2 regions of the Nitrospirillum goiasense genome follow, and region 2 is predicted to be linked to the other one. Evidence: predicted binding sites of a transcription regulator. Region 2 holds the regulator's gene; the other holds the start of a gene.

Region 1 (7,060 bases), 410 kb from region 2:
GCGGTCGCCATCCTGGTCCGGGCTGCCGGGGGGGCCGCCGGGAATGCCCTCGCCATGGTCGTAGAAAATCTCGGAGCACGGGCCGCAGGGGCCGGTGTCGCCCATGGCCCAGAAGTTGTCGGCCGTGGGGATGCGGATGATGCGGTCGTCCGACAGGCCGGCCACCTTCTTCCACAGGCCGTGGGCCTCGTCATCGGTGTGGTAGACCGTGACCAGCAGCTTGTCCTTCGGCAGGGCGAAGGTCTTGGTGATCAGGTTCCAGGCCAGCTCGATGGCATCGGCCTTGAAATAGTCGCCGAAGGAGAAGTTGCCCAGCATCTCGAAGAAGGTGTGGTGCCGGGCGGTATAGCCCACGTTCTCCAGGTCGTTGTGCTTGCCGCCGGCGCGCACGCACTTCTGCGAGGTGGTGGCGCGGGTGTAGGGGCGCACCTCGTTGCCGGTGAAGACGTTCTTGAACTGCACCATGCCGGCGTTGGTGAACATCAACGTCGGATCGTTGCGCGGCACCAGCGGGCTGGACTCCACCTCCGTGTGGCCGTTCTTCACGAAGTAGTCCAGGAAAGCGGAGCGGATCTCGTTGGCGGTCTTCATCGGGCAACAGCCTTAAGCATGCGACGGAACACCCCGGGTATCAGACCCCGGGACAGGGTTTGTAGCGTGTAGACGCGCCCAATGTCCATGGGGGCAGAAACCACATTCCTCGCTTTTACCAACTCAGCAGCTCGAAGGACCTCTCCTCGAATGTCTATAACGGGATTAAGGCTTAGCTGTCGCGATTTCTCAACTAAGCCATTGATATTTCTCAACTAAGCCATTGATTATCTTTAAAATATTCACTGCCTCAGTGGATAGAATAGCTCATCAATTTGGCATAGCGCCCTTCGCAACCAACTCATAGCCGTCGCGTCATGAGCATGATGCGCAATTTCCATGGAGTTCTTTAATATTTCCAAGATATATTCTAGATTTATATTGTTAGTATTTGAAAAACCAAGCACAGCGTGAGCAATATCTGCAGGCCCAGCGGTAGCTATAATGGTAGAATTCCGACATTCTATAGCGTCCATTATTTTACTTGGCGTCCCAGTTGCTTTCTTATATGCTTTCTTCTTACCAGAGGCTCTGTCATTGAAAATCTTCTTACGCCCTTCGGGCGCTTGACTAAGTTGAATCAAATCCAACAATTCAGCATGCCCAATGCGCGCCGCCTGACAAAAAAAGTATATGGGCAACCAATCTCCTTGGCAGCTCTCTAAGGCTGCCCTAATATACTCCTTAGGCCCATAAGTTATCTTTTGATTTATAAAATCATTAATGAGGTCAGATCTAGTAACAACACCGGACTTCACGACTACGACGCTGTCTGATTTAGGAATAACATCACCAACTAGCTTCAGTGTCGGCGCTCCGTCCGTTTGATTGAAATCGCCATCTTTAATGAACTTCACCTTACTTAATAAGTCATCATCAATCATAATTACATTTTTTGTGTCGCCAATAACCCCTTCTTGCAAATCGAGAATCATTGATCGTTCTGGACCGAGAGAAAGAAGCCGGCTTACCATCGGAATAATCTGACTTCTGGCAAGCGCGTCTCGTTCATCAAAAATTGCTCGAAGATCGCTATATTTAATTCTGCCAGACTGTCCTGGATATCTAAAAAATATATCGCCTTCTTTGACCTGATCACCATCCTGACCTGTCGCAATTACAGGCCGACTATTATGCTTCTCGACGTGGAATACTCCTATCCCCCTACCACCAACCTCAACATATGTGCTCGAGATTCTAGGGGTTGGATCGAGAATTGATTTTATTTTCTTTGTAAAATCAGCCGGATCTGCATCCCTAAAGGAATTGCTCTCTAAACCAACGACAGCATAACTCATGTCTACATCCGAGCTAATTACTTTCTCCTTATCCCTCACACCAAAGAAAATATAGCCGCCTCTGTTATTTGCAAGAGCGGCAACCGCGCGCACCCAGGCTCCACTATACTTGAAACCGAAATTCTCCTTGCACTCATGCTGATCACTTTCACCGCGCTGAAATCGCCAAATACCAGAGGAGTCTGGCGCGAAAAGCTTCAATATATTTCGATGACTCAAAGGGTCACCATCCTGGACATCAGCTACAATTTGAGGGACATCAATTGCTGCAGAGACCTCCGATGCTTTAAACCCTGCCAGAAATTGTTCTAGAGCCTCATCAGATGAAGGCTGTATAGTGGAAGAATTGCTATATGTTCCAGATTTTATCCCGGTAATTCTCCCAGAATTAACCGACCGATCTGGCCTATTAAAAAAGAATTGAATATCCTTGTTCCTCATACCCCTAGACAACATGGCCTTAATGTGCGCTATTTCCCAGTCATCGATGCTTCTTTTCGACATAACCATCTCTTCTACTTCATATATTCGCAATATTATACAATAAATAGTCGATAATTATTAAACTAGCAGCAGCGTGTTGTTCGGCGTGGCGACGACCGTGGGCGCCGTGGGCGTGGCGGGGGTGGTGCCGGCGGCCAGGTCCTGGTCGGCGGCGTCCACCTGCTTGGCGGCGTCGGCGATGTCCCGGGCGCTGTGGTCGGCGTCCTGGGGATCGCCGGGCTTGCGCTTGCGCTCCAGGATGTTCTTGGCCTGGGCATAAACGCTGCGCGCCTGGTCCATCAGGGTCCGGACGTTGCCCATGAACTCCATGCGCTCCTTCCGCGCCGCCGTCTCCTCCTCCGTGCTGGGGACCTGGATGACGCCGGGCTTGTCGGTCTTGCCGTCGTTGGCCGCGGCCTGGGCGTCGCCCGTCTGCAGGGTGGCGTCGGCGCCGGCCCCATTGACGGCTTGAGCGGTGGCGGCCTGGCTGCCCGCCTGTGGGGTGGAGGGGTTCTGGGTACCGGCGGCGGTGGCCTGGATTTGGGCGGCGTCGCTGCCCACGCCGGCCACGTCGGTGGCGGCGCCACCGGTGGCCGCCCCGCTGGTGCCCGCCCCACTGGCACCCGAGGCGTCGGTGGCGGCGGAGGAGTCGCCGCCGGTGGTGCCGACCGTGGCGCCGTTCTTCACGGCGCCGGCATACTCTTGCGCGGCGGAGCCCAGGGACTTGGCCACGTCCGCCGCCTCGCGCGCGATGCGGGCGGCGGCCTGCTTGTCGCCCATGGCGGCGGCCAGCTGGGCGCGCATGCGCAGGGCCTTCAGTTGGCGCTTGGCGTTGTCGACCTTGTCCTGGGCCGCCTTCTTGTCGTTGTCGGCGGCCTTCTGCTTGATCTGCTTGTCCAGCTTGGTGGCGTCGGACTGCAGCTTGGTCAGCTTCTTCAGCGTCTTTTCATCGACGAAGGCGCCGATGGCGCCGGCGGTGTCCCCCCGCTGCAGGGCGTCGGCGACCTTCTGCGCCGTGATCTGGGGAGCGGGGGTGGTGGATGTGGTGGAGCGGAACAGCGACGTCTGTTGAGTCGCCGAGGACGCCAGGCTTTGCGCCTGGGAATAGACGGAGGTGCCCGAGGTCGTAACCATCATCCGCTCCCCATTTTGGGTAAGGCATTTCTCGCATTCATGCGAGGACCTGGATGATACGCTTTTTATGTCATTTATGCAACCAATGGCGGCTGCGTCGCCGGCTTCATTGCCGTGCGCTCGTCCCACGCCCTATGGTGTCGGAAACGTTCTGACCGACAGCCCTCAGACAGTCCGCAACCCCCAGGAGCACGCCGCATGTCCGTGCAGGAAGTCACCCCCGAGGCCGGCCTTTGGGCGCTATTGCCGGGCGCCCAGTTCGCCGACGCCTTCCGGCTGGTAATGCCAACGCCGGCATCCGATACGCCCGCGCTGGATGCCCTGGTGGCGGCCCGCCGCATGATGGGCACCTCCCCCGCCTGGGTCCGCTGGCTGCTGGCCCTGCGCAACGCCCTGGTGGCCCCCTTGGGCCTGAAGGCACCCCACCCGCCGGCGCCATCGGAACCCGGTGCTGCCGATCATATCGGCATCTTCCCCATCCTAAGCCGCGGACCGGACCGAGTGGTGCTGGGCATGGCGGACAAGCACCTGGATTTCCGCGCCGTGGTCGATGTGCGCCAGGACGCCGCCGGCCGCCATGTCACCGCCACCACGCTGGTGCGCACCCACAATTGGCTGGGGCGGACATACCTGGCGCTGATCATGCCCTTCCACCGCCAGGTGGTGCGGACCATGCTGAAGCAGGTCACGGCCCCCTGAGCCTCCTGCGGCCGAAATGGAAAAGGCGGACCGTCACCGATCCGCCTTTCTGCTCATCAGATGATCAGCCTGATCACTCGGGGCTGTCGGCGTCACCGTCTGCCTCGGGGGAGCCCACCATCATGGCGCCGGCCACCAGGCCGGCGTTGGCGCGGACCTTTTCCTCGATGGCCTTGGCGATGGCCGGGTTGGTGCGCAGGAACTGCTTGGCGTTCTCGCGGCCCTGTCCCACGCGCTGGCCGTCGTAGGAGAACCAGGCGCCCGACTTTTCGACCACGCCGGCCTGGATGCCCAGGTCGATCAGCTCGCCCACCTTGGACACGCCCTCACCGTACATGATGTCGAACTCGACCACGCGGAACGGCGGGGCCAGCTTGTTCTTCACCACCTTCACGCGGGTCTGGTTGCCGACGACGTTGTCGCGGTCCTTGATGGCGCCGATGCGGCGGATGTCCAGGCGGATGGAGGCGTAGAACTTCAGCGCGTTACCGCCGGTGGTCGTCTCCGGGTTGCCGAACATCACGCCGATCTTCAGGCGGATCTGGTTGATGAAGATGACCAGGCAGTTGGACTTGGAGATGGACGAGGTCAGCTTGCGCAGCGCCTGGCTCATCAGGCGGGCCTGCAGGCCGACGTGGCTGTCGCCCATCTCGCCTTCCAGTTCGGCGCGCGGCACCAGGGCCGCCACCGAGTCCACCACCAGCACGTCGATGGCGCCGGAGCGCACCAGCGTGTCGGTGATCTCCAGGGCCTGTTCACCGGCGTCGGGCTGGGAGACCAGCAGGTCATCCACGTTCACGCCCAGCTTGCGGGCGTAGGACGGGTCCAGCGCGTGCTCGGCGTCGACGAAGGCGCAGGTGCCGCCGCTCTTCTGGGCTTCCGCGATGGCGTGCAGGGCCAGCGTGGTCTTGCCCGAGCTTTCCGGCCCGTAGATTTCGATGATACGACCGCGCGGCAGGCCGCCGATGCCCAGGGCGATGTCCAGCCCCAAGGAACCGGTGGAGATGGCATCCACCTCCATCGACGCCTCCTTGGCGCCGAGCTTCATGATGGAGCCCTTGCCGAACGCGCGTTCGATCTGGCCGAGGGCGGCGTCGAGGGCCTTTTGCTTATCCATGGGTGTTTCTACCAGACGAAGTGGTGCCGACATCTTGCTGTCCCCCTCTTGTCGCATACGGCCAACGGGCGTTCAACGGCTGCGGTGAAAGGGAATGTACCTGCTATGTTCTCATTCGCCAAGGGCGAAAGTTTGCCATTTGTTCTTTTTTGTTCTTGTTATGATGCCCTCAAGGGCCGGGCGCCGGCATCCGCCGGCTTGGCTTCCTCGCTTTCCAGTCCGCTACGCTCCCCGGAAAGCTGCGGCGGCCCCGGTCGGGGCCTCGTCGCTGCGCTCCAGAGTCGGGTTATATTTCAATGCCCTCAAGCGCCGGGCGCCGGCATCCGCCGGCTTGGCTTCCTCGCTTTCCAGTCCGCTACGCTCCCCGGAAAGCTGCGGCGGCCCCGGTCGGGGCCTCGTCGCTTCCGCTCCGACTTGCTTCACGATCAGGCACTTGAGCGCGCTCACCTTGGATTCGCGGGCTCCTGCCCCGGGCGCGGCGGCCCTTCCATCACGTCCTTCACCTTGGCGGCCAGTTGCTTCAGGCTGAAGGGCTTGGGCAGGAAGTCGACCACGGCGCCGTCCTTCAGGGAATGGCGGAAGCGGTCCTCGGCATAGCCGGAGATGAAGATGACCTTCACGTCAGGGCGGAAGCGGCGCACCTGCTCGATCAGGGTGGGGCCGTCCATCTGGGGCATGACCACGTCGCTGACGATCAGGTCCACCTCCCCGCCCCGGGCGCCTTGCAGCAGGTCCAGCGCCTCCTCCCCGCTGCGCGCCTCCAGCACGGTATAGCCCTTGTTGCGCAGGGCGCGGGCGCCGAAGACGCGCACGGCGTCCTCATCCTCCACCAGCAGGACCGTGCCGATGCCGGTGAGGTCGGCGGCGCCCTTGTCCTTGGCCTCCTCCGCCGGGGCGGCCTGGGCCAGGGCCTTCTCATCCAGGCGCGGCAGGTGGATGGAGAACTTGGCCCCCTCCCCCGGCTTGCTCTCCACGAAGACGAAGCCGCCCGTCTGGCGCACGATGCCATAGACGGTGGACAGGCCCAGCCCCGTGCCCGACCCCACCTCCTTGGTGGAGAAGAAGGGCTCGAAGATGCGTTGCAGGTTTTCCGGCGGGATGCCGATGCCGGTGTCGATCACCTCCACCACCACCCAGTCACCGGGCGGCATCTCCTCCGTCTCATGACGGATGGGCTCGGTGGTGTGCAGGTTGCCGGTGACGATGGTCAGCCGCCCGCCTTTGGGCATGGCGTCGCGGGCGTTGACCGCCAGGTTGATGATGACCTGTTCCAACTGCCCCTGGTCCACCCGCACCAGGCCGGTGTCGCGGCCGTGCAGCATGCGCAGCTCGATATTCTCACCGATCAGGCGGCGCAGCAGGTTGGACAGTTCCGCCAGCACGTCGGTGATGCTCAGCACCCGGGGCTGCAGGGTCTGCTGGCGGGAGAAGGCCAGCAACTGGCGCACCAGGTTGGCGGCGCGGTTGGCGTTCTGCTTGATCTGCATGATGTCGCTGAACGACTGGTCACCCGGCTTGTGCCGCAGCAGCAGCAGGTCGCAGAAGCCGATCATGGCCGTCAGCAGATTGTTGAAGTCATGCGCCACGCCGCCGGCCAACTGGCCGATGGCCTGCATCTTCTGCGACTGGACGAACTGCGCCTCCAGGTTCTTTTGCGCGGTCATGTCCACCAGGTGAAGGATCAGGCCGCGGTCGCCATCGCCATCCCCGTCGAAGCGGCGGGAATAGACATGGACCA
Region 2 (7,060 bases):
CAAAACACCCTTGTCGCCATCGATGAAGGTGATCTTGGACTCGCAGCTGCCGGTCGAGGTGAAGCCCGGGTCGTAGGTGAAGTAGCCGGTCTCGCCGTAGAGCTTGCGGATATCGACCACGTCAGGGCCGGTCGTGCCGTGCATGACCGGGAATTCATAAGACTTACCGGTTTGGTTGTCGGTGAGGGTGACCGTTTTCTTTCCGGCCGCCGGTGTCGTCGTATCGCTCATTTCGGCACGTCCTTGTTTATACGAAGTGGGGCCCTCTGCCCCTTATTGGTCTTTATGACGCGGTGCGGAGTGTAGTGTTCCGCACCGCCGAAGGCAATGACGCCAGGAGGGTTCACGCACCCCCTGCGACATCGCTGATACGGGCCAGGGTTTCGTCCCGGCCCAAGACTTCCGCCACCTCGAAAATCGGCGGCGACACGGTGGAGCCGGAGAGTGCGGCGCGCAACGGCTGGGCCAATTTGCCCAGCTTCAGGCCCGTCTCCCCGGCGTACGCGCGGACGATTTCCTCAAGGGCCGCCGCGGTCCAGTCGGACGCGGCCGCGAACCGCGCGGCGAGCACCGCCAGCTGGGCGCGCGCCTCGTCCGACAACAGTTGGGAAGCCTTGTCGTCCAGCGGTAGGGGGCGCGTCGTGACATAAAACTGTGCGCCGGCCGCAAGTTCCACCAGGGTCTTGGCCCGCGCCTTCAGGCCCGGCATGGCGCGGCGCAGCACGTCGCGCTCGCCCTCCGTCAGCTCCCGCCCCAGCGCCGTGGCCAGGCGGGGGGCGATGAGGCCGACCAGCCGGTCGTCGTCGGCCTGCCGGATGTAATGGCCGTTCAGGTTGTCCAGCTTGGCGTAATCCATGCGCGAGGGGGAGCGGCCGATGCCTTCCAGGTTGAACCAGGCGACGGCGTCCTCGGTGCTGATGATCTCGTCATCGCCATGGCTCCAGCCCAGCCGCAGCAGGTAGTTGCGCAGCGCTTCCGGCAGATAGCCCAGGTCGCGGTAGGCCTCGGCCCCCAGGGCGCCGTGGCGCTTGCTGAGCTTGGCGCCGTCGGGGCCATGGATCAGGGGGATGTGGGCGAAGTCCGGCGGCGTCCAGCCCATGGCCTGGTAAATCTGCAACTGGCGGAAGGTGTTGGTCAGGTGGTCGTCGCCACGGATGACCTGGGTGACACCCATGTCCTGGTCGTCCACCACCACCGACAGCATGTACGTGGGCGTACCGTCGGCGCGCAGCAGCACCATGTCGTCCAACTGGCTGTTCTGCACCCGTACCTCGCCCTGCACCTTGTCGTGCAGGACCGTCTCGCCTTCACGCGGGGCCTTCAGGCGGATGACGGGGGCGACGCCGGCGGGCGCTTCCGACGGATCGCGGTCGCGCCAGCGCCCGTCGTAGCGCACCGGCAGGCCGGCGGCCTTCTGCTGCTCCCGCATCGCTTCCAGCTCTTCCGGCGAGCAATAGCAGTAATAGGCGTGGCCCTGGGCCAGCATGGTGCGCGCCACCTCGGCATGACGCTCGCGCCGCTCGAACTGGCTGACGGCGTCGCCATCCCAGGTCAGGCCCAGCCAGCTCAGGCCGTCGATGATGGCGTCGACCGCCGCCTGGGTGGAGCGCGCCCGGTCCGTATCCTCGATGCGCAGCAGGAAGGTGCCGCCGTGATGGCGGGCGTACAGCCAGTTGAACAGGGCGGTACGGGCGCCGCCAATGTGCAGGTAGCCGGTGGGGGACGGGGCGAAGCGGGTGACGACACTCATGGGAAACGCACTCTCCGGCATGCGGGCGGGCGGCGCTTCGCCAGGGGCTTCGGAGACGGTCTCCCGAGGGGACGTCATCCAAAGGTTGACGACGCGACGCGACTATCGAGATGTCTGGTGATAAGGTCCGGCGGCAGGATAGCCGCCAAGGGCGCATCACCAGGATGCGGAAGCCGCTGAGATAGCACACCCGGAACGAAGATGCACCCTGAGGCGGGTCCCGCTGGACAGACTGGCAGTCCTCCAAATCTTGCGCCCGCAGGCCGGTCGCCCGGTAGCGGGGAACAGGATTGGAACGTGGGCGTTCCGTCCTATTTAACTACTGGGCGGAGCGAATTTGGAACCGAGCCACCCCCGTCAGATGTGATGCGCGTCACACATCGTGTGCTCGGCGCGTTAGTCAGCATTGTCGCATCTGCGTATGTCAATTTGGTGGAAGAGCGCGAACGGTGGGTCCTTTGGGTGCCGGTCTTCCTGGGGGCCGGAATCGCCCTTTATTTCGCCCTGCCGGGCGAACCGCCCCCGTGGAGCGGCCTGCTGTTCGCCTTGGGCGTTCTCGGCCTGTACCTGCTGGCGGGTGATCGGCTGCCACTGCGCCTGACGCTGGGCGCCTTGCTGGCCTTGGGGGTTGGGTTCACGGCGGTGCAGGCGCGCACCACCTGGCTGAAGACGCCAATTCTTCAACGCCCCCTGGGCCCGGTTCCCGTGGAAGGCCGCGTCGCCAATGTCGAGCGCCTGGACAAGGGCGTACGGGTCACCTTGGCCGATCCCCATATCCCCCGCCTGGCGGCGGAGGCGACGCCCCCGGCCGTACGCATCCGCTTGCGGCCGACCGACGCGGCCCCGCCGGCGGGTACGCGCGTTCGCATCCTGGCCGCCCTGCGCCCGCCGCCCGACAGCCCGGAGCCCGGCGCCTACGACTTCCGCCGCTCCGCCTTCTACCAGGGCATCGGCGCCGTGGGCTTCGCCTTCAAAACGCCGGAGGTGGTGGCGCCGGCGCCGGTGGGCGTGCTTGGGTGGGTGAACGACCGGGTGGTGGCCCTGCGCGAGCTGATCGCCGCCCGTGTGGCCGAACGGCTGACGGGCGCGCCCGCCATGATCGCCATCGCCCTGCTGAATGGGGAGCAGACCGGCATTCCGCCTGATGACCTGCAGGCCATGCGCGTTTCCGGCCTGCAGCACATCCTGTCCATCTCCGGCCTGCACATAAGCCTGGTGGCGGCCATCTTCTATTTCACCGCCCGCGCCGCGTTGGCGCTCTGGGAGGGGGTGGCGCTGCGATATGCCATCAAGAAATGGGCGGCCGCCTTCGCCATCCTGGCGACCCTGGCCTATATGATGCTGGTGGGGGCACAGGTGCCGACCTTGCGCTCCGTCCTCATGACAGCGCTGGCCATGGTGGCCATTCTGGCCGACCGCTCGGTGCTGAGCCCCCGGGCCATCGCCGTGGCCGGCATCCTCTGCCTGCTGTACCAGCCGGAGCAGTTGCCCGGTCCCAGTTTCCAGATGAGCTTCGGCGCCGTGCTGGCGCTGATCAGCGCCTATGAGGTGCTGCGCGAGCCGCTGAGCCGTTGGCGCAAGGAGGGCGGCTGGCCGCGGCGCGTGGTGCTGTTCGTCGGGGGACTGTGCCTGACCTCCATCATCTCCACCATCGCCACCATGCCGTTCTGCCTCTACCACTTCCAGCAGGTGGCGAATTACGGCGTGCTGGCCAACCTCATCGGCATCCCCATCACCGAGCTGTGGATCATGCCGCTGTGCCTGGTGGCCTATGTCGCCATGCCGTTCCACCTGGAGGGCTGGATCATCGACATGATCGGCTGGGGCTGCCAGGGCATCCTGTGGACGGCCCGTATCACCGCCGCCTTGCCGGGGGCCGCCCTGCACGGCGCCGCCCTGTCCGACCTGGCCTTCGGTCTCATGGTGGTGGGGGGCCTGTGGCTGATGCTCTGGCGCCGCCGCTGGCGCCTGATCGGTCTGGCGCCCATCGCCCTGGGCTGCGTGTTGGCGCCGCTGACGCCCCGGCCGGACATGGTGGTGTCGGGTGGCGGCACCATGGTGGCGGTGCGCGATGGGGGCGGCAAGCTGTGGCTGTCGTCCTCGCGCGGCGGCGGTTTCGAGGTGGAGACCTGGGGCAAGCGCGATGGCGGGGAGGGGCGGCCCCCCGCCTGGCCCACCGTGGGCACGGATGACGGCAGCCTGCGCTGCGACAGCCTGGGCTGCCTTTACCACCCCGATCTCTATCGGCCGGACAGGCGCGATCCGGCCGAGCCGGAGGGGCGCTTGGTCGCCATCGCCTGGACGCGGGACGCCCTGGCGGAGGATTGCGACAACGCCGATTTGGTCATCTCCCGCGTGCCGGCCGCGGGCTGTGACGCCCCTCAGGTCATCGGCCCCGACGTGCTGGCGGCGCGCGGCGCCCATGCCCTGTATTTCGAGCGGGGCGCCATCCGCATCGAGACGGTGCACGATCCGCAAAGCAAACGGCCCTGGGACTGATGTCACCAGGGCCGTTTTACCTTTGTTTTCCCCTCAGGTGCCGGGCACCGCCATCCGGCGGCTTGGCTATCCTCGCGTTTCAGTCCGCTTACGCTCCCCGAAACGCTCCGGCGGCCGCAGTCGCAGCCTAGATCGGCAGGGAATGATCAATACCGGCGGAACAAACCGACCAGGCGGCCCTGTACCCGCACCCGGTCGGCGCCGAACACCCGCGTCTCGTAGGAGGGGTTGGCCGGTTCCAGGGCGATGGAGTTGTTCTTGCGGCGCAGGCGCTTCAGCGTCACCTCGGCGGCGTCCACCAGGGCGACGACGATGGCGCCGTTCTCCGCCGTCTCGCAGCGCTGGATGATGACCGTGTCGCCGTCATGGATGCCGGCCTCGACCATACTGTCGCCGGCCACCTCCAGGGCGTAATGCTCCCCGATGCCCAGCATGGAAACGGGGATGTCGATGCTGCTGCCGCTGTCGCGCAGCGCCTCGATGGGCAGACCGGCGGCGATGCGGCCATACAGCGGCAGGCTCACGGAGCCGACGGCGTCACCCGGGTCCTTGCCCGGCAGCCCGGCCTGGAAGTCGGCCTTGATGACATTGGGCTTGAACCGGGGTTCGACCTCGGCGGCGGCCTTCTTCGGCGCCGGCGTCGTCTCCGGCAGGCGCAGCACCTCCAGCGCGCGGGCGCGGTGCGGCAGGCGGCGGATGAAGCCGCGCTCCTCCAGCCCGGTGATCAGGCGGTGGATGCCGGACTTGGACTTCAGGCCCAAAGCGTCCTTCATCTCATCGAATGAGGGGGAGACGCCGCCTTCACCCAGATGCTGGTGAATGTACAGCAGAAGCTCCTGTTGCTTACGCGTCAGCATATCGCCCCCTTCGCTGCGTCGAACCGCTATATATGGAACAAACCCGAAACGTACTGGCCATGTTCTATTTTGGTTCACGGCCCACGTCAAGCGTTAGCGATCAAAAACCATCAGACGATGACAGATTTAGGGCGGGCTCCACGGCTGGCGGCTTAAATCCCGTCAAGCGGCACGATGTCCACGGTGTCACCGGCCTCGGCGGCGGGGGCGTGGGGCGGCCGGACGATCAGGCAATCCGCCGCCGCCAGGCGACTCAGCATGGAACTGTCCTGCTGGCCGAAGGTGGTCGCGATGGGCAGGGCGCCATCGCCGGGGCGCAGCGTGGCGCGTAGGTAATCCTGGCGCCGATCATTGGCGGGCAGGGGGGCCCCCAGTGCCGCCCGCGCCCGGTGCGGTTCCGCCGGGTCCAGGCCCTGCAGGCGCCGCAGGGCCGGCACCAGGAACAGGGCGGCGCACACCAGGCTGGAGACGGGGTTGCCCGGCAGCCCCAGCAGGGGGGTGGCGCCCAGGCGCCCGAACATCAGCGGCTTGCCCGGTCGCATGGCGATCTTCCAGAAGTCCAGTTCCAGACCCTGGGCGCCCAGCACGTTGCGGATCAGGTCGTGTTCCCCGACGGAGGCGCCGCCGGTGGTGACCAGCAGGTCGCAGCCCGCGGCCCCGCGCGCCAGGATGCCCAGGGTGTCGGCGTCGTCGGGCGCGATGCCCAGGTTGACGGGGATGCCGCCGTGGCGCCGCACCAGGGCCGCCAGCGCCAGGCCGTTGCTGCTGACGATCTGGCCCGGGCCCAGCGGTTCGCCCGGCATCACCACCTCGTCACCCGTGGCCAGGATGGCGACGCGGGGGCGACGACGCACCGTCAGGAAGGGGTGGTTCATGGCGGCGGCCAGGGCCACGTCGCGCACGGTCAGGCGGCGGCCGGCCCTCAGGCCCACGGTGCCCGCGGTGAAGTCCAGGCCGGCGGCGCGCACCCAACGGCCGGGCGTGCCCTCGCGCACGCGCACGGCGTGGCCCAGGTCGTCGCAATCCTCCTGCAGCACCACCGTGTCGGCGCCATCCGGGATGACGCTGCCGGTGAACAGGCGCACGGCCTGCCCCGGGGCGACGGTGCCGGTGTAGGGCCGGCCGGCCGGCGCCTCGCCGATGCGGGTCAGGGTGGCGGGCAGGGTGGCCAGGTCCGATCCCCGCACGGCCCAGCCGTCCATGGCGGAAACGGCGGTCGGCGGCTGGGTCACGCGGGCGACGACGTCGGCGGCCAGGACACGGTCCACTGCCTCGCCCACCCCCACCAACTCCCCGGCCACCGGCTGGAAGTGCGACAGGATGCGCGCCAGCGCTTCATCAACGGGGATCATGGGCGGGCCTTGGCAACAGCTTTGGGGGCGGGGTCAGGGAGTGTCCGCGCGGTAGGGGCCGCTTTTGCCGCCGTCCTTGGCGACCAGGCGGATATCGGCGATGACCATGCCCTTATCCACCGCCTTGCACATGTCATAAAGGGTCAAGGCCGCGACGCTGACGGCGGTCAGCGCCTCCATCTCCACGCCGGTGCGGCCCTTCAGCTTGGCCGTGGCCTCGATTTCCACCGCGTTCTGGTCGGGCAGGCAGGTCAGGTCCACCGTCACCTTGGTCAGGGCCAGCGGGTGGCAGAGGGGGATCAGGTCGGGCGTGCGCTTGGCCGCCATGATGCCGGCCAGACGCGCCACGCCCAGCACGTCGCCCTTGCCCATCTGCCCGGCCTGGATCAGGGCCAGCGTTTCGGCCTTCATGACCACGCGGCCGCGGGCGATGGCCAGGCGCTCCGTCTCCGCCTTGTCGGAGACGTCGACCATCACCGCCTGGCCGGCGGCGTCGAAATGGGTGAAGCCGCTGTTCTCCGCCATGTCAGGCGACCTTCTGGTCCAGGCCCAGCAAGGCGCGGGTGGCGGCCGCCACGTCGGCCTGGCGCATCAGCGACTCG

The links. The regulator LexA, encoded in region 2, represses DNA repair genes until DNA is damaged. The targets are predictions, from matches to a motif close to ATGTTCTANTTTGGTTC.
Region 1: recA (recombinase RecA) is a predicted target of LexA. The motif match lies at 5,472-5,488, and genes of this name have one in related genera.

The regions. Positions count from the first base shown of each region.
Region 1 is NZ_JAXQNP010000002.1:2,436,070-2,443,129, forward strand. It holds gene alaS (alanine--tRNA ligase) at 1-591, opposite strand, end outside; gene ULB03_RS13700 (AlbA family DNA-binding domain-containing protein) at 834-2,399, opposite strand; gene ULB03_RS13705 (TrbL/VirB6 family protein) at 2,451-3,509, opposite strand; gene ULB03_RS13710 (DUF2867 domain-containing protein) at 3,705-4,205, shown strand; gene recA (recombinase RecA) at 4,279-5,355, opposite strand; gene ULB03_RS13720 (hybrid sensor histidine kinase/response regulator) at 5,766-7,060, opposite strand, start outside.
Region 2 is NZ_JAXQNP010000002.1:2,026,351-2,033,410, forward strand. It holds gene gltA (citrate synthase) at 1-231, opposite strand, end outside; gene gltX (glutamate--tRNA ligase) at 344-1,750, opposite strand; gene ULB03_RS11905 (ComEC/Rec2 family competence protein) at 2,213-4,249, shown strand; gene lexA (transcriptional repressor LexA) at 4,396-5,106, opposite strand; gene ULB03_RS11915 (molybdopterin molybdotransferase MoeA) at 5,259-6,458, opposite strand; gene moaC (cyclic pyranopterin monophosphate synthase MoaC) at 6,492-6,983, opposite strand; gene trpC (indole-3-glycerol phosphate synthase TrpC) at 6,985-7,060, opposite strand, start outside.